Regions from separate parts of the Streptomyces sp. NPDC002156 genome, predicted to be linked through region 4. Evidence: riboswitches for the same ligand, from Rfam matches in the RefSeq annotation. Region 4 holds a riboswitch; each other region holds the start of a gene.
The links. Region 4 has a riboswitch for cyclic di-AMP ahead of ACWCRB_RS06930 (M23 family metallopeptidase). Riboswitches for the same ligand answer to the same signal wherever they lie in the genome.

Region 1 (4,548 bases), on a different contig from region 4:
GCCCCCAACGCCCACCTGCCCGACTGACGATCAAGCGTGGTGATCAACGTGGTGATGAGGGTCCCGCAGATGGCGTATAGTTGTGTTCAGCGGCGCGGGGTGGAGCAGCTCGGTAGCTCGCTGGGCTCATAACCCAGAGGTCGCAGGTTCAAATCCTGTCCCCGCTACTGAAGGCCCAGGGCCGGAAACCAAGAAATTGGTTTCCGGCCCTGAGTCGTTTCCGGGGCCGTCCTCTTTCTTCGTCCGCCCCACTCTTCTTCTTAGCCCGGTCGGTCCACCCCGCTCGCTCTCCTCGGCCGCTCCCGAAAACCTGGACCGACGGGACGGGTGATCGGCGGGAAGCGGGAGACGAGACGAGTGGCGCGGTCGGGAGAGCCGGGATCGCCGGACGAGGCGGTGGTGGTCTCCCGGGTGCGGACCCTCGTCCGCGTCCTGCCCGCGATCCTGATCGTCGCCGGGATCATCTACGACGTCGCCACCCCGCGCGCCTTCACCGCGGTCCCCTTCTTCACGGCCGCCCCCCTCATCGCGGCCCCGCTCTCCTCGCTGCGCACCACGACGGTCACCGGCGCCGCCGCGCTCCTCGCCGAGTTCCTGGTCCACCTCCGCTTCGGGTTCTCCCTGGACGCCGACACGATCACCGAGACGATCACCGTGGCCACGGTCGCCGTCCTGGCCGTCGTCATCAACCGGGTCGTACGCAGGGGCGACCGCCGCCTCGCCACGGCCCACGAGATCGCCGAGGCCGCGCAACGCGCCGTACTGCCCGAACCGGACGCGCGCATCGGCGGTTTCGAGATCGCCGCCCGGTACGAGGCCGCCCAGGAGGGTGCCTTCATCGGCGGCGACCTGTACGCCGTGCAGGACACCCCGTACGGCCTGCGGCTCGTCCTCGGGGACGTGCGGGGCAAGGGGATGGGGGCCGTGGCGGCCGTCGCCGTCGTCATCGGGGCGTTCCGGGAGGCCGCCGAGCAGGAGGCGACCCTGGAGGCGGTCGCCCAGCGGCTGGAGCGGGCCCTCGCCCGTGAGGGTGCCCGGCGGGGCGGTCTGGAGGCCAGTGAGGGCTTCGCCACCGCCGTACTCGCCGAACTCCCGCACGGCGACGGGACCGTACGCGTCGTCAACCGCGGTCACCCCCCGCCCCTGCTCCTCGACACCGACGGCACCCTGCGCGTCCTCACCCCGGCCGAACCCGCGCTGCCGCTCGGCATGGGCGACCTCGGCGGCGGGCCCGACCGCGCCGAGACGACGCCCTTTCCCGGCGGCGCGATCCTGCTCCTGCACACCGACGGGCTGTCCGAGGCCCGTGACGGGCACGGCGTCTTCTTCGACCCGGCCGACCGGCTCGCGGGCCGGGTCTTCCACGCTCCGGCCACCCTCCTCGCCGCGCTCGCCGACGAGGTGCGCCGGCACTCGGGCGGCGGTACGACGGACGACATGGCGCTGCTCGCCGTACGCCGTCCCATCAGCTCTTGAGGTGCTCAAGTTCGCGAGTTCTCATCAGTTGTCACCAAGGGTGAGTGAACGGTCCCGCTCCGCATAACATCTGACACACAGTCAAAACTCAGCAGTCACTTAGGACACGGTCAACTCGCCCGATTTTCACCGGTGGTGACCCGGAACGTCCTCGGGAAAAGCGTTAACGATCAACGGGAACGGCTTGGAATACGGGGCCCTGGTCTATTAACGTTCGATAACGCAGCGCGGTCGTCCCAGCCGTCACAAGAGTCGGCTCCGTGCGCACGCGCCGAATCCCGCGAGGGAACCGGGGAACCACCAACTTGGGGTGAATCGCTCGTCCACCGCCGTGGCGACACGGCAGGTATACGCGCGTAGGAGACCTTCCTGCTCCGAACCCGTCAGCTAACCCGGTAGGCGAGAAGGAAGGAAAGGAGCACGCCCACGTGGCGTCAAACTCGGCCGCCCCAGAGGCCCCGTTCGTACCGAGTCAGCGCAGCAGCGAGACCGAGGACGGGAAGATCCCGACCTTCGGCTTCGGCAGCCGTCGCACCGACGAGGGCCCCTGGGAGGAGTGGAATCCCAGCGCGGACACCACTCGTCCGGTTCGCGGCCGGCACCGCGTCGGCAAGCAGCGCGGCGGCGGAGGACTCGCCCGCAGCTCCACCGTTCTCGGCGTCGGCGTCATAGCCGCTGTCGGCGGGGCCGGTATGGCCACCGCGCAGACCGGCAAGCCGCCGGTTTCCATCTCCATGCCCGACCTGCCCTCCGTCGGCTCGCCCTTCGCGGGCGACGACGACGCGGACGCCGAGCCCCAGGGCTCCCCCAACGCGCTCAGCAGCGTCGGGGTCACCTCCGAGGAGACCGAGCAGGGCACCAGCGACGCGGGTGAGGCCCTGCGCGCCCGCATCATCCTCCAGGCCGAGCAGCAGAAGGACCAGGCCGAGGCCAAGGTCCAGCAGGCCGCCCAGGACGCCGCCGCGAAGAAGGCCGCCGCCGAGGCCGCCCAGGTGAAGCGCGAGGCCGCCGCGAAGGCCGCCGCCGCGAAGAAGAAGGCCGCCGAGGAAGCCGCAGCCAAGCTGGAGGCCGCGCGGCTCGCCGAGCTGGCCAAGCAGTACACGCTGCCCACCTCCTCGTACACGATCACCTCGACCTTCGGTCAGTCCGGTGCGCTGTGGTCCTCCGGCTACCACACGGGCCTCGACTTCGCTGCTCCCACCGGTACCCCGCTCAAGGCGGTCCACACCGGCACGATCACCGAGGCTGGCTGGAGCGGCTCGTACGGCTACCGCACGATCCTCACCCTCGAGGACGGCACCGAGATCTGGTACGCCCATCAGTCCTCGATCAACGTCAGCGTCGGCCAGAAGGTCAACACGGGTGACGTGATCGGCCGCGTCGGCGCCACCGGCAACGTCACCGGGGCACACCTCCACATGGAGGTCCACACCAGCAGCTCGGACACCGCGGGGATCGACCCGATGGCGTGGCTGCGGAGCATGGGCCTCAACCCGTAAGCCGTACGTTGCTAGATTCCGACTGACTCTGGCTGATTCCGACTGATTCCGGCGTTCACGCGATGTTCGTGAACTGCCGGAATCAGTGCGTCCGGGGCGGGCGTTGACGTTGAGCATGACTGCTACGGCTCTTCGCAAGCTCGGATCATCGGACCTAGAGGTCTTCCCGCTCGCCCTCGGCGGCAACGTCTTCGGCTGGACCGCCGACGAGAAGGCGTCCTTCGAGGTGCTCGACGCCTACGCCGCCGCAGGCGGCAACTTCCTCGACACCGCCGACTCCTACTCGGCCTGGATCGACGGCAACCAGGGCGGCGAGTCCGAGACCATCATCGGCAAGTGGCTGAAGTCGCGCGGCAACCGCGCCGACATCGTCGTCGCGACGAAGGTCAGCCAGCACCCGGATTACGCCGGCCTGTCGGGCGCCAACATCAAGGCCGCCGCCGACGCCTCGCTCCGCCGTCTCGACACCGACCACATCGACCTCTACTTCACGCACTTCGACCGGCCCGAGGTGCCTGTCGAGGAGATCATCGGAGCCCTCGACGAACTCGTGACCGCGGGCAAGGTGCGGCACATCGCCGTCTCCAACATCTCGCCGGAGCGGCTCCAGGACTCCCTGGACTTCTCCGACCGCGAGGGCCTGGCCAAGTACGTGGCCATCCAGCCCCACTACAACCTGGTCTCCCGCGACACGTACGAGGGCGCGCGACAGGACATCGCCTCCCGTACGGGCCTCGCCGCCGTCCCGTACTTCGCGCTGGCCTCCGGCTTCCTCACGGGCAAGTACCGGCCCGGTGCGACGGTCGACGGCGCGCGTGCGGCGGCCGGCGCCGGCAAGCACGGGGAGACGGAACGCGGCCGCAGGATCCTGGCCGCCCTGGACGAGGTCGCCGAGGCCCGCGGGGTGGCCGTCGCCACGGTCGCCCTGGCCTGGCTCACCGCCCAGCCGACGGTCACGGCCCCGATCGCCTCGGCCCGCACGGTGGAGCAACTCCCGCCACTGGTCGCGCTGGCGGAACTGGAACTGACGGAGCCGGAGGTTGCGCGCCTCACGGCGGCTTCGGCTCCGGTTTCGGCTTGAGCGGCGTGTGACGGCTGACGCGTGGCGGCTGACGGCTGGCGGCTGACGCGTGACGCCCGACGGTTGGGGTCTGTCGTATGGGGCGCGGCGGCTTGGGGGCCCTCGTCTGCGGGTGGGGGCGCGGGGCTGGCTGAGTGGCGGGGGTGGGCGTCGGGGTGGTTCCGGCCTGTGGTGGGGCGGGTCTTGACGGTGGGGGCCCGTCCCGTGGGTCGCGTCGGCCTGGGGGTGCGGCGTACCCGGCTGTTGTGTGCGGCTGGGTGCGGCGTGGGGGGGCGTCGGGTGGTTCCGGCCTGTGGTGGGGCGGGTCTTGATGGCGGGGGCCCGCCGCGGGGATCGCGCCGGCCTGGGGGTGCGGCGTACCCGGCGGCTGTGTGCGGCTGGCTGCGCGGTGGGGGAGGGTGTCGGGGTGGCTTCGGCCTGTGGCGGGGCGGGGCCCGTCGTGTGGGGTGGGGCGGCTTGGGGTGCTGTGTATTCGGCGGCTGTGTGCGGCTG
Region 2 (4,548 bases), on a different contig from region 4:
CGGGTAGGCGAGGGCCACGATCAGCGAGCACAGGACCAGGGCGAGCAGGGCCGCCCGGCCGGTCAGGCGGGAGCGGCGGGCCTGGCGCTTGGTCTGGGAACGGTAGACGCGGGCCGCCGTCTGCTCGCCGAGCAGCTTGATCCTGGTCGCGGTGGAGAACCGGTCCCGGTCCTTCACTGCCATGTCGTCCCGCCTCCCCGAACAGCTGCGCTTGTACGTACGTACGTCCCCGCACACGGTACGGGACCGGGTACGGGGACGTACGTACGACGCTGCCTAAGCCGCTACAGCTACCTCTACCTCTACAGCTGCCGCTCAGCCCTTGAAGCGGGGGAAGGCGCTGCGACCGGCGTACACCGCCGCGTCGTCGAGGATCTCCTCGATGCGCAGCAGCTGGTTGTACTTGGCGACGCGGTCCGAGCGGGCCGGGGCGCCGGTCTTGATCTGGCCGCAGTTCACGGCGACGGCGAGGTCGGCGATGGTGACGTCCTCGGTCTCGCCGGAGCGGTGGGACATCATGCACTTGAAGCCGTTGCGCTGGGCCAGCTCGACGGCGTCCAGGGTCTCGGTGAGCGAGCCGATCTGGTTGACCTTGACGAGCAGGGCGTTGGCCGAGCCCTCCTCGATGCCACGGGCGAGGCGCTCCGGGTTGGTGACGAAGAGGTCGTCGCCGACGATCTGGACCTTGTCGCCCAGCTTGTCGGTGATGGTCTTCCAGCCGTCCCAGTCGTCCTCGTACAGCGGGTCCTCGATGGAGATGAGCGGGTACGCGGAGACGAGCTCTTCGTAGTACTCGGTCATCTCGGCGGCCGTGCGGGACTTGCCCTCGAACTCGTACTTGCCGTCCTTGTAGAACTCGGACGCGGCGACGTCGAGCGCGAGACCGATCTGCTCACCGGGGACGTAGCCGGCCTGCTTGATGGCCTCGATGATGAGGTCGAGCGCGGCGCGGTTGGACTCCAGGTTCGGGGCGAAGCCGCCCTCGTCGCCGAGACCGGTGGACAGGCCCTTGGTCTTCAGCACCTTCTTGAGGGTGTGGTAGATCTCCGCACCCCAGCGCAGCGCCTCGGAGAAGGACTCCGCGCCGATCGGGGCGATCATGAACTCCTGGATGTCCACGTTGGAGTCCGCGTGGGAGCCACCGTTGAGGATGTTCATCATCGGAACGGGCAGCAGGTGCGCGTTCGGGCCGCCCAGGTAGCGGAAGAGGGGGAGGTCGCTGGCCTCGGAGGCGGCGTGGGCGACGGCGAGGGAGACGCCGAGGATGGCGTTGGCGCCGAGCGAGCCCTTGTTGTCGGTGGCGTCCAGGTCGAACATCGCCTGGTCGATCAGCCGCTGCTCGGTGGCGTCGTAGCCGACGAGCTCCGGGCCGATCTGCTCGATGACGGCGAGGACGGCCTTCTCGACACCCTTGCCGAGGTAGCGGTTGGGGTCACCGTCGCGCAGCTCGATGGCCTCGAAGGCTCCGGTGGAGGCGCCGGACGGGACGGCGGCACGACCGGTGCTGCCGTCATCGAGGCCGACCTCGACCTCGACGGTGGGGTTGCCTCGCGAGTCGAGGATTTCCCGGGCTACGACGACGTCGATGGACGGCACGAGCATCTCCTTCTGGGATGTGACGCGGGTACGCGGGGCTTTTTCGCGGCCCTGCGGGATGAGCCTAACCGGCCGAGGCCGATCGGCCAGCCGTCCGACCACCCCATGGACGGAACATGGACCGAACCGAGGGTAAACATTGTTCCTCAGGGAAACAAAAAGCCCCGCTCCGGTGCGTACGGGGGAACACGCACCGGAGCGGGGAGCCCCGTGGGGGACGGGGGTGACCCTCACGAGGCCTTCACTATGGAGGGCACGGATGTGAGGGCGCTGTGGTTCACCTTCGAGCCGACTGTTATTTGGGGGATGTGCCGGCGGGCAGGTGACCGGGGTCAGCTGAGGTGCAGCTGCTGGCCCGGGTAGATGAAGTCGGCGTCGTCGATGATGTCCTTGTTCAGCTGGAAGAGCTTCGTCCAGCCGCCCTTGACGTCGTGCGCCTCGGCGATCTCGCTCAGGGTGTCACCCGTGACGACCTTGTACTCGCCGTCGCCCTTCTCGACCTTCTTGCCGGTCGGGGTGGTGACGGTCTTCTTCGCGGCGGGCCGCTCCTGCGAACGGGAGGCCGACTGCTCGTCGGTGGAGCGGGTGGTGGTCTCGCTCGTACCGGTGCTGGTGCTCGTGCCGCTGTCCGAGCTGCTGCTGCCGCCGTCATAGGCGGCGCTCGACAGGCCCGTGCCGCAGACCGGCCAGGCACCCTTGCCCTGGCCCGCGAGGACCTTCTCGGCGATGGTTATCTGCTGGGACTTGGAGGCCTGGTCGGCGGTGGAGGCGTACGCCGAGCCGCCGTACGCGGCCCAGGTCGAGGCGGAGAACTGCAGACCGCCGTAGTAGCCGTTGCCGGTGTTGATGGACCAGTTGCCGCCGGACTCGCACTGGGCGACCGTGTCCCACTCGGCGGAGGTGGCGGCGGAGGCGGAGCCGGCCGCCAGCAGCGGAGCGGCGACCGCGGCACCGGTCACACCGGCGATGGCGACGACGCGGGTGGCCTTGGACGGACGACGGTGCTTGCCCTTACCGGAAAACAGCATGCGTGATCCCCTCACCGACGCCTGCGAGGTGAGCTGTCGGGTTCGGGCCGGTTGAGTTGCCCGGCCGTACGTCCGAGTCACTGGACGCACGACTTAACCCCAAGCCGCTCCGGCCAACTGCCCGGTGCGGCACTTACCTTGGGTCCCCCGCTCCTGCCTACGGCGCTTGAAAGCGACGACTGTTCCCGTTCGGCCGTTGGCAGGATTCGGCGTTGCGACCGGCGGGGCCCACTGTGGCGGGCGTTGACGACCGTAAACAGGTGATCCTCCGAAATACAAAGACGATCAGGGCTTCTGAGACCTATCTCTCACTGCATTTATAACGGACATTCAGCACGAAGCAGGACGTGAACTCCGGCTGCTTTTGCCCCGGTTAGGCACCGACTTCGAGGGTCTGACCGGGGAGGATGTGATTCGGGTCAGCACCGAGGAGGTCCTGGTTCTCGGCGTACAGCTCGGACCATCCGCCCTCGACGCCAAGGGAGTCGGCGATGCCACAGAGGGTGTCGCCGGGACGGACCGCGTACGAGCCCTCCGCGCTCTGCCCGGAGTTATCCTGTTCCTCATCCTTTGTCGCACCAGTGGATGAGTTGTCAGTTTCTTGTGGGGTTTCCTTGCTCGATGACGAGGGGGCCGAGGAGGAAGGGGTCGACTCGGCCGAGTCGGTCGTCGCCTTGACGGAGGGCGAGGACTCGGCGGACTCGACCGAGGGCGAGGCGGAGGGCGTGGGCGACGCCGAGGTCGAAGTCGACTTCGGCGTCGAGGACGAGGACGATGCGTCGCCCTCCTCCCCGGCCACGCCCGTGTCGACGTCGGCCGCACTAGTGTCCTTGCCGAGCCCGGACAGCAGCGCGCAGGCCTCCCAGGCCCCGGCGCCCTGGTCGGCGAGCACGCTCTCGGCGACGGCGATCTGCTGCGAACGGCTGGCCTGGTCGGCGCTCGGGGCGTACGCGAGACCGCCGTACGCCTCCCAGTCCGCCTGGGTCAGCTGGAGCCCGCCGTAGAACCCGTTGCCGGTGTTGGCACTCCAGGCGCCGCCGCTCTCGCACTCCGCGACCCTGTCCCACGTGGTGCCGCTGGCCGCACTCGCGCCGCTCGCGGCGAGCAGCGGGATGGCGAGGGCGGAGCCGGTCACGCCGGCCGCGACAAGCAGAGCCGGGGCCTGACGGGGGCGACGGTGACGTCCGTTCCCGGAGAGCATGCGGGTGCCTTTCACGAGACAGCGGGGGTCGGTGCGACGGATGCCGACGAACGCCGCCAGTGCGTCGCACTAGTGCTCGAACGTATCGACAGACGATCACTTGTCACAAGTTAATGCCGCGCAGATCACGTGAAGATCACATTGTTGAGGGAGTGTCACCTTCCCGTGATCTTCTACGGCACCACTGGTGGCGTATGCCCCGATTCGCGAACCGGCGCGAACTCGACGGGCAGGGTGCGCAGTCCACGCATGATGAGCCCGCCCCGCCATCGCAACTCGCTCGGCTCCACGGCAAGTTGGAGATCGGGGAGACGCGTGAGGAGGGTGGCCAGCGCACTCCGCCCCTCCAGGCGGGCGAGCGGGGCGCCGAGGCAGTAGTGGATGCCGTGGCCGTATCCGAGGTGTTGATTGTCCCGGTGGCCAAGATCAAGGACGTCAGGATCGGCGAACCGCGCCGGGTCCCGGTCGGCGGCGGCGAGTACGACAAGGACGGGATCGCCGACCGCGATGTCCTGCCCACCGATGCTGAGCGACTGCGTGGCGAACCGCCAGGTGGCCAGCTCGACGGGGCCGTCGTAGCGGAGGAGTTCCTCGATGCCGGTTTCGAGGAGGGCGGATTCCTTGAGGGCAAGGGAGGCCTGGAGGCGCGCACGCTGCTCAGGGTGAGTAAGCAGGGCATACAGCCCATTCCCTACCAAGTTGACTGTGGTCTCAAAACCGGCG
Region 3 (4,548 bases), on a different contig from region 4:
CGCGCAGTTCGGCACCCAGTTTTCGGCGGCGCACGGCGGGTCCGTACTGCATGGGCCACTCCTTACTCCTAATGAGCCGCCCAAATACGCTCTGGGGTCGCAGAGTTCACCGCTTCGAGCGACAGATATATGCATATCTTGGTGGATCGCACCCCGTGACCGGCGCGGGAATGGCAGTCTGGCGCGAAGCACCAGTCCGGGACCGTACTCGAACCAGCCGCTCCGTGTCGGGCTCCGGTTCCGTGGGAAAGGGACGACGCCGCCATGGCAGACCACCTGGAAGCATCCGTCACTCTGCCGAGCGATCCCGCCTCGGTCTCCGCCGCCCGCGCATATGTGGCCAACGTCCTGGCGGAATGGGGTCTGTCAGGTGAGAGTGAAACCGCCGACACCATCCGTCTGATCGTCTCGGAACTCGCCACCAACGCCGTACAGCACACCTTCGGGTTGTCACCCACCTTCACGGTGGACGTCGCCCTCGACCGTGACGAACATCTGCGCATCGGGGTGACCGACAGTCACCCGCGCTTCCCCAAGCGACTGCCGGCCGCGGTGCAGCAGGACAACGGCCGCGGAATGGTCATCATCCGTTGGCTGACCGCCGAGTCGGGCGGCAGACTCCGCGTCCGCCCCACCCGCGAGGGCGGCAAGACGGTGTCGATCGAACTCCCGTGGACGGCCCCGGCCAGGCCCCCGGTCACGGCGGCGGGCCAGCAGGAGCCGTAAGGACAAGTCGACAGGTATCGGTTCGTTCCTAGGCTCCGGTCCCGCCGGCGTGCGCCCGGCCGAAGGCGCCTCGTAGCAGGGCGCGGAAGGCGTCGGCGGCCGGGGCTGTCTCGTCGGTGCGGCGGACGACCGAGATCGTGCGGCGCAGGTCGCCGGGTTCCAGGAGCCGGGTTCCGACCGGGGTGACCGCCGTCCGCGCGACCATCTCCGGTACGACCGCCACCCCGAGGCCCGCGCTGACCAGTGCGCACACCAGGGCGTACCCCGGTGTCGCCACCAGCACCGACGGGGTCGCGCCGGCCCGGGCGAGGGCGGCCTCGACGCCCTGGCGGGGCGGATGGTCCGGCGCCATGCTGACCAGCGGCTGGCCCGCCAGCTCGGCCAGCGGAAGCCTCGACGCCTCCCCGGCCAGCACATGGCCGGGTGCGGTCACCAGGACCAGCTCCTCGACGAGGACCGGCTCGGCGGTGACCGATCCGGGCAGGGGCGCGGGCAGGGCCGGTTCGTAGGTGTGCGTGAGCGCGAGATCGACCTCCCCGGCGGCTACGGCGGCCACCCCGGACGGCGGTTCGTAGTCCGCGACCGACAGCCGTACGTCCGGATGGGCCCGGCGGAACGCGCTCAGGACCGGCGGCAGCAGCTGGATCCCGGCTGTCTGGAAGGTGCCGAGGCGGAGCGTGCCGCCCGACAGCCCGGTGAGTTGTGACAGTTCGTGCCGGGCGCGTTCCAGCTCGTCCAGTACCCGACGGGCCCGTGCCACCAGCAGCTCGCCCGCCGGTGTGAGCCTGGCTCCCCGGTGATGCCGTACGAGCAGTGCGGTGCCCGTCTCCCGTTCCAGCTTGGCGAGTTGCTGCGAGAGCGCGGGCGGGGTGTAGCCGAGGCGCTCGGCGGCGCGGGTGATGGACCCGGCCTCGGCGACCGCCACGAGCGCTGCGAGACGTGTGGGATCGTACATCCTGCGGCTCCAGGGACGGAGGCGGTGGCCAAGGCTTAACAACTGCTTAAGGCAGACCCAGGATATTCGACATACCTGCTGAAGGCCGGGCCGGGGCACGCTGGACGCCATGGACGCACAGCTCATCGCCTTCACCGGGGTCGCCGCGGGCATGGTCGCCATGCCGGGCGCAGATTTCACCGTCGTCGTGCGCAACGCCCTCGTCTCCCGGCGGGCCGGGGTCGCGTGCGCGCTGGGGATCACCGGCGGGCTGCTCCTGCACACCGCGCTGGCCGTGGCCGGTGTCGCCGCCGTGCTCACAGCGGTGCCCGCGCTCTTCCGCGCGCTGCAACTGCTGGGCGGGGCCTATGTGTTGTATCTCGGCGCGCGAACCCTGTGGTCGCTGCGCGGGCGCCGGGCCGAGGTGGCCGACGAGGTGCGGGCCGCCGTACGACCGTTGCGTCAGGGCTTTGTCACCAACGCGCTCAATCCCAAGGCGCCCATCACGTTCATGAGTCTGCTGCCGCAGTTCGTGCCGGCGGGCGCTCCCGCCCTGCCCAGGACGCTGCTGCTCGCGCTGATCGTCGTGGCGCTGGCCCTGGTGTGGTTCCCGGCGGTGGCACTTCTGGTGGACCGGCTCGGGCGGTGGCTGCGCCGGCCGCGTGCCGCCCGGGCCGTCGAGGCGGTCACCGGCACCGCGCTGACGGTCCTCGGGGCGCTGCTCCTGCTGGAGCCGCTGCTCTCGCTGTGACGGGCTGACGGGCTACGGGTCCCGGGGCGGGACGGCGGCTCCGGAAACCGCCGTACCGCCCCGGGGAGGTCAGCTGACCCGGCCGTACCAGACGCTCTTCGTCCAGATCTTCTGGAGCTTCACGACGTCCCCGGTCTTCGGGGAGTGCCAGATCTTTCCCTTCCCGGCGTAGATGCCCACGTGGTAGACGTTCGAGCCCGAGTGGAAGAAGACCAGGTCTCCGCCGCGGCGGTTCTTGGCGGAGATGTGCTTGGTCTTGTTGTACTGGGCCGCCGCCGTACGAGGCAGCTTCTTGCCCGCCTTCTTGTACGAGTAGAGCGTGAGCCCGGAGCAGTCGAACCTGCTCGGTCCCGCGGCACCGTACTTGTACGGGGAGCCCTTCTTGGAGGCCGCGATCTGAAGTGCCTTCGTCGACGGCGCGATTGCCGCGGCTTCTGTCGCGACTCCCGGTATCACCAGGGTGCCGCCGACGGCGGCGAGGGTGAGGGCCGAGGCCGTACCGGCTCGGGACATCATCGACGGAACACGATTGAGCGCAGACATGCGCAACCCTTCGTCAGCCGCCTGTGAAGGATGACCTGTCGGATTCGGGCTGGCGAAGTTGCCCGGCCGCTGACGCGGCTTCACCCCAAGGGCTGCTCGGCCCGGTCATGGCGTGACCGTCCCGGCGACCCGTCGTGCCTGGGTCCTCCACTCCTGCCGATGCACATCTGTCGACCGGTCATCCGGGCGGCGGCAGGACTCGGCGTCCACCCGGATCGCCCCGCCGTTGTGGCGGGGGCTTGTCGTCAGGAAGGGATCTTGGCTCATGGAAGTAGGAAAATCCCAATGGAATCAGGGCTTTGTGGCGTTACTCACCCGTGACCCATTCGGGTGGACACCCGTACCCTCGGGCCGATTTGGCGAGGGTCGCGCACCCCCGGACCAGCGCGGAAACATCGCGGTTCCGGCTGTGAACTACGCGCGTTTCGCAAGCCGAACGGGCCGACCGGGGGACATGTCACTACGCCGAACGGGGGATGTCATCCAGTCACTCCCCGGCTCGTTCCGGACAGTCCGTCGCCGGGACGGACGGGCCCGCCCGATACGGGTCCGCCGGCCGGGTGGGTCAACTGGCGGGCTCACGCGGAACGGTGACACGCGCCGTTCGGCGCTCCCCGTCGAGAACGCGCAGCGCACGCGCCAGCGTATGCGCATGCACCTCCGCTTCGCCACGCTGATGCATCAACTCCAGCGCGTCCCGCAGCGCCACCGCCTTGGCGACCAGAGCCTGCGCGGCCCGCAGTCCGCGGTACGTGTCCCCGTGATAGGCCGGGTTGATACGGCCGAGCAGATCGGCCACTTCGAGGTAACGGTCGATCAACTCGCCCTCCGCGCGCGTCAGGGCGGGCAGCGGAGGCAGTTCGGGCGGAAGCATCGGTGGCTCACCTCGTGCCGGGGGCGGGGTCCGAGGACCTGCGGCTGGGCACGACGCGGTCCACCAGCCCGTACTCCAGGGCGGCCTGCGCGTCGAGGATCTTGTCCCGCTCGATGTCCGCGGCGACCTGCTCCGGGCTCTGTCCGGTGTGCCGTACGAGCAGTTCCTCCAGCAGGGTACGGATCCGGCCCATCTCCTGTGCCTGAATGGCGAGATCGCTCACCTGTCCCTGGATCGGCCCGGACAGCGAGGGCTGGTGGATCAGCACCCGGGCCCCCGGCAGCGCGCTGCGCTTGCCCGGCGTCCCCGCGGCCAGCAGCACGGCCGCCGCGGAGGCCGCCTGCCCCAGACAGATGGTCTCGATGTCGCAGGTGACGAACTGCATCGTGTCGTAGATCGCCGTCATCGCGCTGAACGAGCCGCCGGGGGAGTTGATGTACAGCGAGATGTCCCGGTCGGGCGCCAGATATTCGAGATGCATGAACTGCGCCATCACGTCATTGGCCGAGGTGTCGTCGACGGGCGTCCCGAGAAAGACGATCCGCTCCTCCAGCAGCTTCGAGTACGGATCCATCGTCCGGCTCCCGGCACTGGTGCGTTCGGTGAACTCGGGCAGGACATAGCGGGCTGACGGTTCGTCGGTGTCGTGCATGCGCGCGGCCTCCTCGATAGCTTCCGTAAAAAATGTACAGGACGTACAGAGCTAGGGCGAGGGAGTAC
Region 4 (4,548 bases):
GGCAGGACCGGCAGGAAATCAGCGGTTGCAACAACCGCATCCGCGATCGAAGGGACGTACATGCCCATGGGTCACACGGCCACAGCCGAGGCAGGCTCCGGCGGCCTGACAGCGACAGAGCACCGCCTCGCCAACGGGCTGCGCGTGGTGCTCTCCGAGGACCACCTGACCCCGGTCGCGGCGGTGTGCCTCTGGTACGACGTCGGGTCACGCCACGAAGTCAAGGGCCGTACGGGCCTGGCTCACCTTTTCGAGCACCTGATGTTCCAGGGCTCGGGCCAGGTGAAGGGCAACGGCCACTTCGAACTGGTCCAGGGCGCGGGCGGCTCGCTCAACGGCACCACCAGCTTCGAGCGCACCAACTACTTCGAGACCATGCCCACCCACCAGCTGGAGCTCGCCCTCTGGCTGGAGGCCGACCGCATGGGCTCGCTGCTCGCGGCCCTCGACGACGAGTCCATGGAGAACCAGCGGGACGTCGTCAAGAACGAACGCCGGCAGCGCTACGACAACGTCCCCTACGGGACGGCGTTCGAGAAGCTGACCGCCCTCGCCTACCCGGAGGGCCACCCCTACCACCACACGCCGATCGGCTCGATGGCGGACCTGGACGCGGCGACCCTGGAGGACGCCCGCGCCTTCTTCCGCACGTACTACGCGCCCAACAACGCCGTCCTGTCGGTCGTCGGGGACATCGACCCCGAGGAGACGCTCGCCTGGGTCGAGAAGTACTTCGGCTCCATCGCCGGGCACGACGGCAAGCCCGCGCCGCGCTCCGGCGCCCTCCCCGACGTCATCGGCGAGCAGCTGCGCGAGGTCGTCGTCGAAGAGGTCCCCGCGCGCGCGTTGATGGCCGCCTACCGCCTCCCGGAGGACGGCACGCGCGCGTGCGACGCGGCCGACCTGGCGCTCACCGTCCTCGGCGGCGGCGAGTCCTCCCGCCTCTACAACCGGCTCGTACGGCGGGACCGTACGGCGGTGGCGGCCGGCTTCGGCCTGCTGCGGCTGGCCGGAGCGCCCTCCCTGGGCTGGCTGGACGTGAAGACCTCCGCGGACGTCGAGGTGCCGGTCATCGAGGCCGCCGTCGACGAGGAGCTCGCGCGGTTCGCCGCCGAGGGCCCCACGGCCGAGGAAATGGAGCGCGCCCAGGCCCAGTTGGAGCGCGAGTGGCTGGACCGCCTCGGCACGGTCGCGGGCCGCGCCGACGAACTGTGCCGCTTCGCCGTGCTGTTCGGCGACCCGCAGCTCGCGCTGACCGCCGTCCAGCGCGTACTGGAGGTGACCGCCGAGGAGGTCCAGCAGGCCGCCAAGGACCGGCTGCGCCCCGACAACCGCGCGGTGCTCGTCTACGAGCCGGTCGCCGGAGAGACCGCCGAGGACGCGGATCCCCCCGAGGACCCCGAGGCCGAGGCCACGGTCGAAGCCGGCGACAAGGACGAGGAGGCGGCCAAGTGACCGAGCTCACCACGATGAAGTTCCACCCCCAGCCCCAGGCGGGCGAAGCCAGGCCCTGGGCCTTCCCGGCCCCCGGACGCGGCACGCTCGACAACGGCCTGACCGTTCTGCGCTGCCACCGCCCCGGCCAGCAGATCGTCGCCGTCGAGGTGCTCGTCGACGCTCCTCTGGAGGCCGAGCCGGCCGGTCTCGACGGCGTGGCCACGATCATGGCCCGGGCCTTCTCCGAAGGCACCGACAAGCACTCCGCCGAGGAGTTCGCCGCCGAACTGGAGCGCTGCGGCGCCACCCTCGACGCGCACGCCGACCACCCCTGCGTCCGCCTCAGCCTCGAAGTCCCCGTGTCGCGGCTCCCCAAGGCGCTCGGCCTGCTGGCCGACGCCCTCAGGGCACCCGCGTTCGCGGACAGCGAGATCGAGCGGCTGGTGCGCAACCGGCTCGACGAGATCCCGCACGAGACGGCCAACCCGGCCCGCCGCTCCGCCAAGCAGCTCTACAAGGAGCTGTTCCCGGAGACCTCGCGCATGTCCCGGCCGCGCCAGGGCACCGAGGAGACGGTCGCGAAGATCGACTCCGCGGCCGTACGCGCCTTCTACGAGAGGCACGTCCGCCCCGCCACGGCCACCGCCGTGGTCGTCGGCGACCTCACCGGCGTCGACCTGGACGCGCTGCTCGGCGAGACCCTGGGGGCCTGGACCGGCTCGACGGCCCAGCCGCGGCCCGTGCCGCCGGTGACCGCCGACGACACCGGCCGCGTCGTCATCGTGGACCGCCCGGGCGCCGTACAGACCCAGCTGCTCATCGGCCGCATCGGCGCCGACCGGCACGACCGTGTCTGGGCCGCCCAGGTCCTCGGCACGTACTGCCTCGGCGGCACCCTCACCTCCCGCCTGGACCGCGTCCTGCGCGAGGAGAAGGGCTACACCTACGGTGTGCGGGCGTTCGGCCAGGTCCTGCGCTCGGCCCCGGACGGCACGGGCGCCGCGCTGCTCGCCATCAGCGGCTCCGTCGACACACCGAACACCGGTCCCGCCCTGGAGGACCTCTGGAAGGTGCTGCGCACACTCGCGGCCGAGGGGCTCACCGACGCCGAGCGCGATGTCGCGGTGCAGAACCTGGTGGGTGTCGCCCCGCTCAAGTACGAGACGGCGGCGGCCGTGGCGAGCACGCTGGCCGACCAGGTCGAGCAGCACCTGCCCGACGACTACCAGGCCACGCTGTACCGGCAGCTCGCCGCCACCGGCACCGTGGAGGCCACCGCGGCGGCCGTGAACGCCTTCCCGGTGGACCGGCTGGTGACGGTCCTCGTCGGTGACGCGGCGACGATCGAGGAGCCCGTCAGGGCCCTCGGCATCGGCGAAGTGAGCGTCGTACCCGCCGAGTAGCGGCACCGTGATGCACGACAGGGGCCCGGTGACGGAAGCGTCACCGGGCCCCTCTTGTCCATATTGATGGGCAAGTTGCCCGTATTGATGGAGAGGTTGACCGTCTGACCTGTGGCATGCGCTACAAAACCCGTGATCGGTTTGTTGATTGAAAGTTACGCGGCTTAGCGTCGGTCCGGCTGTCCGTCACGCACTACGCCGCAGCCGCGGCACCCGGACAGTCATCGCCGAGTCCCCACATGGCGCGAGCCAGGGGAGCCGGGGACCCACACTGTGCAGTCCCTGGGGTGAATCGGACGCCCGCGCGCCCAGCGAGGGGGTCCGTAGGAGACCTTCCTGCTCCGAACCCGTCAGCTAACCCGGTAGGCGAGAAGGAAGGAAAGGACCAGCCACTACATGGCGTTCACCCGCGCCACCGGGAAGCACCGTCGTCCCAGCCGCCCCAGTCTCGTCACCCGTACGACCGTCCGCGCGGCCGGAGTCGCGGCCCTCGCCACCACCGGCGTCGTCGGCACCCTCGCCGCCCCGGCGCTCGCCGGGGAGTCCGCCGTCGAGCAGACCGGCCTCACCCCGGTGATCTCCATCGGCGAGACGCTCGCCGACCAGATCGACGCGCAGGCCGCGGCCCAGGAGCAGGCCGCAGAGAAGGCCGCCGCCGAGAAGCGGGCCGTCGCAGCCGAGAAACGCGCCCTGGCCGCCGCGAAGAAGGAGGCGGAGGAGCGGGCCAAGGAGGCACGCGAGACGGAGGCCCGCGCCGCCCGCGAGGCCGAGCGCAAGCGCCTCAACACCTTCGTCGCCCCGATCTCCGGCTCGTACATCTCGACCGGCTACAAGGCGGGCGGCGCCGTCTGGTCCTCCGGCAGCCACACCGGCATCGACTTCCACGCATCGTCCGGCACCACCGTCCACTCGGTGGGCTCCGGCACCGTCGTCGAGGCGGGCTGGGGCGGCGCCTACGGCAACAACATCGTGATCAAGATGATTGATGGTACGTACACTCAGTACGGTCATCTGTCGTCCATCAACGTGTCCGTCGGTCAGACGGTCACCCCGGGCCAGCAGATAGGTCTCTCCGGGGCCACCGGCAACGTCACCGGTGCGCACCTCCACTTCGAGGCCCGCACGACCGCGGAGTACGGCTCGGACATGGACCCCGTCGCCTACCTCCGCTCGCACGGTGTGAACGTCTGACAGCCACGCGCATCTCTTGTCGTCGCCCCGGCTCCCCGAGCCGGGGCTTTCGGCGTTTCCGGCGGCCCTGTGTCCAAAAAATATCCCTGGATTCCGGCCCGCCGTCGGAAATTCCGGTTCTCTGCAATAGAGTCACTGAACACACGTCAATCGTCGACGTTTCACGGGGATTAAAGCGGAGGTCGGACATGCGTATTCCGGCGCACTCGGTATGCACGGCGATCCGGGACGACATCGTCGCCGGTGTCTACGAGCGCGGCAGCCGGCTCACCGAGGAACTGCTCGCGCGCCGGTACGGCGTCTCGCGCGTCCCCGTCCGCGAGGCCCTGCGCACCCTGGAGGCCGAGGGCTTCGTGGTGACCCGGCGGCACGCGGGCGCGTGCGTCGCGGAACCGACCGAGCAGGAGGCCTCCGACCTGCTGGAGATGCGCATGCTCCTGGAGCCGCTGGGTGCCTCCCGGGCCGCCCAGCGACGCACCGAGGCCCATCTGAAAGTGCTGCGCGGCCTGGTCAGGCT

Region 1: another riboswitch for cyclic di-AMP. It lies ahead of ACWCRB_RS42545 (M23 family metallopeptidase); the one in region 4 lies ahead of ACWCRB_RS06930 (M23 family metallopeptidase).
Region 2: another riboswitch for cyclic di-AMP. It lies ahead of ACWCRB_RS38700 (transglycosylase family protein); the one in region 4 lies ahead of ACWCRB_RS06930 (M23 family metallopeptidase).
Region 3: another riboswitch for cyclic di-AMP. It lies ahead of ACWCRB_RS45615 (C40 family peptidase); the one in region 4 lies ahead of ACWCRB_RS06930 (M23 family metallopeptidase).

Annotation. Positions count from the first base shown of each region.
Region 1 covers NZ_JBSFDA010000189.1:5,875-10,422, forward strand. The annotation lists gene ACWCRB_RS42530 (dihydrofolate reductase family protein) at 1-27, shown strand, start outside; tRNA gene ACWCRB_RS42535 (tRNA-Met) at 94-167, shown strand; gene ACWCRB_RS42540 (PP2C family protein-serine/threonine phosphatase) at 358-1,476, shown strand; cyclic di-AMP (ydaO/yuaA leader) riboswitch at 1,736-1,893, shown strand; gene ACWCRB_RS42545 (M23 family metallopeptidase) at 1,905-2,975, shown strand; gene ACWCRB_RS42550 (aldo/keto reductase) at 3,091-4,056, shown strand.
Region 2 covers NZ_JBSFDA010000150.1:959-5,506, forward strand. The annotation lists gene ACWCRB_RS38690 (FtsB family cell division protein) at 1-183, opposite strand, end outside; gene eno (phosphopyruvate hydratase) at 316-1,596, opposite strand; gene ACWCRB_RS38700 (transglycosylase family protein) at 1,929-2,624, opposite strand; cyclic di-AMP (ydaO/yuaA leader) riboswitch at 2,628-2,799, opposite strand; gene ACWCRB_RS38705 (transglycosylase family protein) at 2,998-3,825, opposite strand; gene ACWCRB_RS38710 (cytochrome P450 family protein) at 3,999-4,548, opposite strand, start outside.
Region 3 covers NZ_JBSFDA010000235.1:7,257-11,804, forward strand. The annotation lists gene ACWCRB_RS45595 (helix-turn-helix domain-containing protein) at 1-52, opposite strand, end outside; gene ACWCRB_RS45600 (ATP-binding protein) at 265-726, shown strand; gene ACWCRB_RS45605 (LysR family transcriptional regulator) at 755-1,681, opposite strand; gene ACWCRB_RS45610 (LysE family translocator) at 1,791-2,411, shown strand; gene ACWCRB_RS45615 (C40 family peptidase) at 2,481-2,954, opposite strand; cyclic di-AMP (ydaO/yuaA leader) riboswitch at 2,958-3,137, opposite strand; gene ACWCRB_RS45620 (hypothetical protein) at 3,520-3,828, opposite strand; gene ACWCRB_RS45625 (ATP-dependent Clp protease proteolytic subunit) at 3,836-4,480, opposite strand.
Region 4 covers NZ_JBSFDA010000009.1:114,102-118,649, forward strand. The annotation lists gene ACWCRB_RS06920 (M16 family metallopeptidase) at 61-1,455, shown strand; gene ACWCRB_RS06925 (M16 family metallopeptidase) at 1,452-2,840, shown strand; cyclic di-AMP (ydaO/yuaA leader) riboswitch at 3,056-3,223, shown strand; gene ACWCRB_RS06930 (M23 family metallopeptidase) at 3,237-4,031, shown strand; gene ACWCRB_RS06935 (GntR family transcriptional regulator) at 4,220-4,548, shown strand, end outside.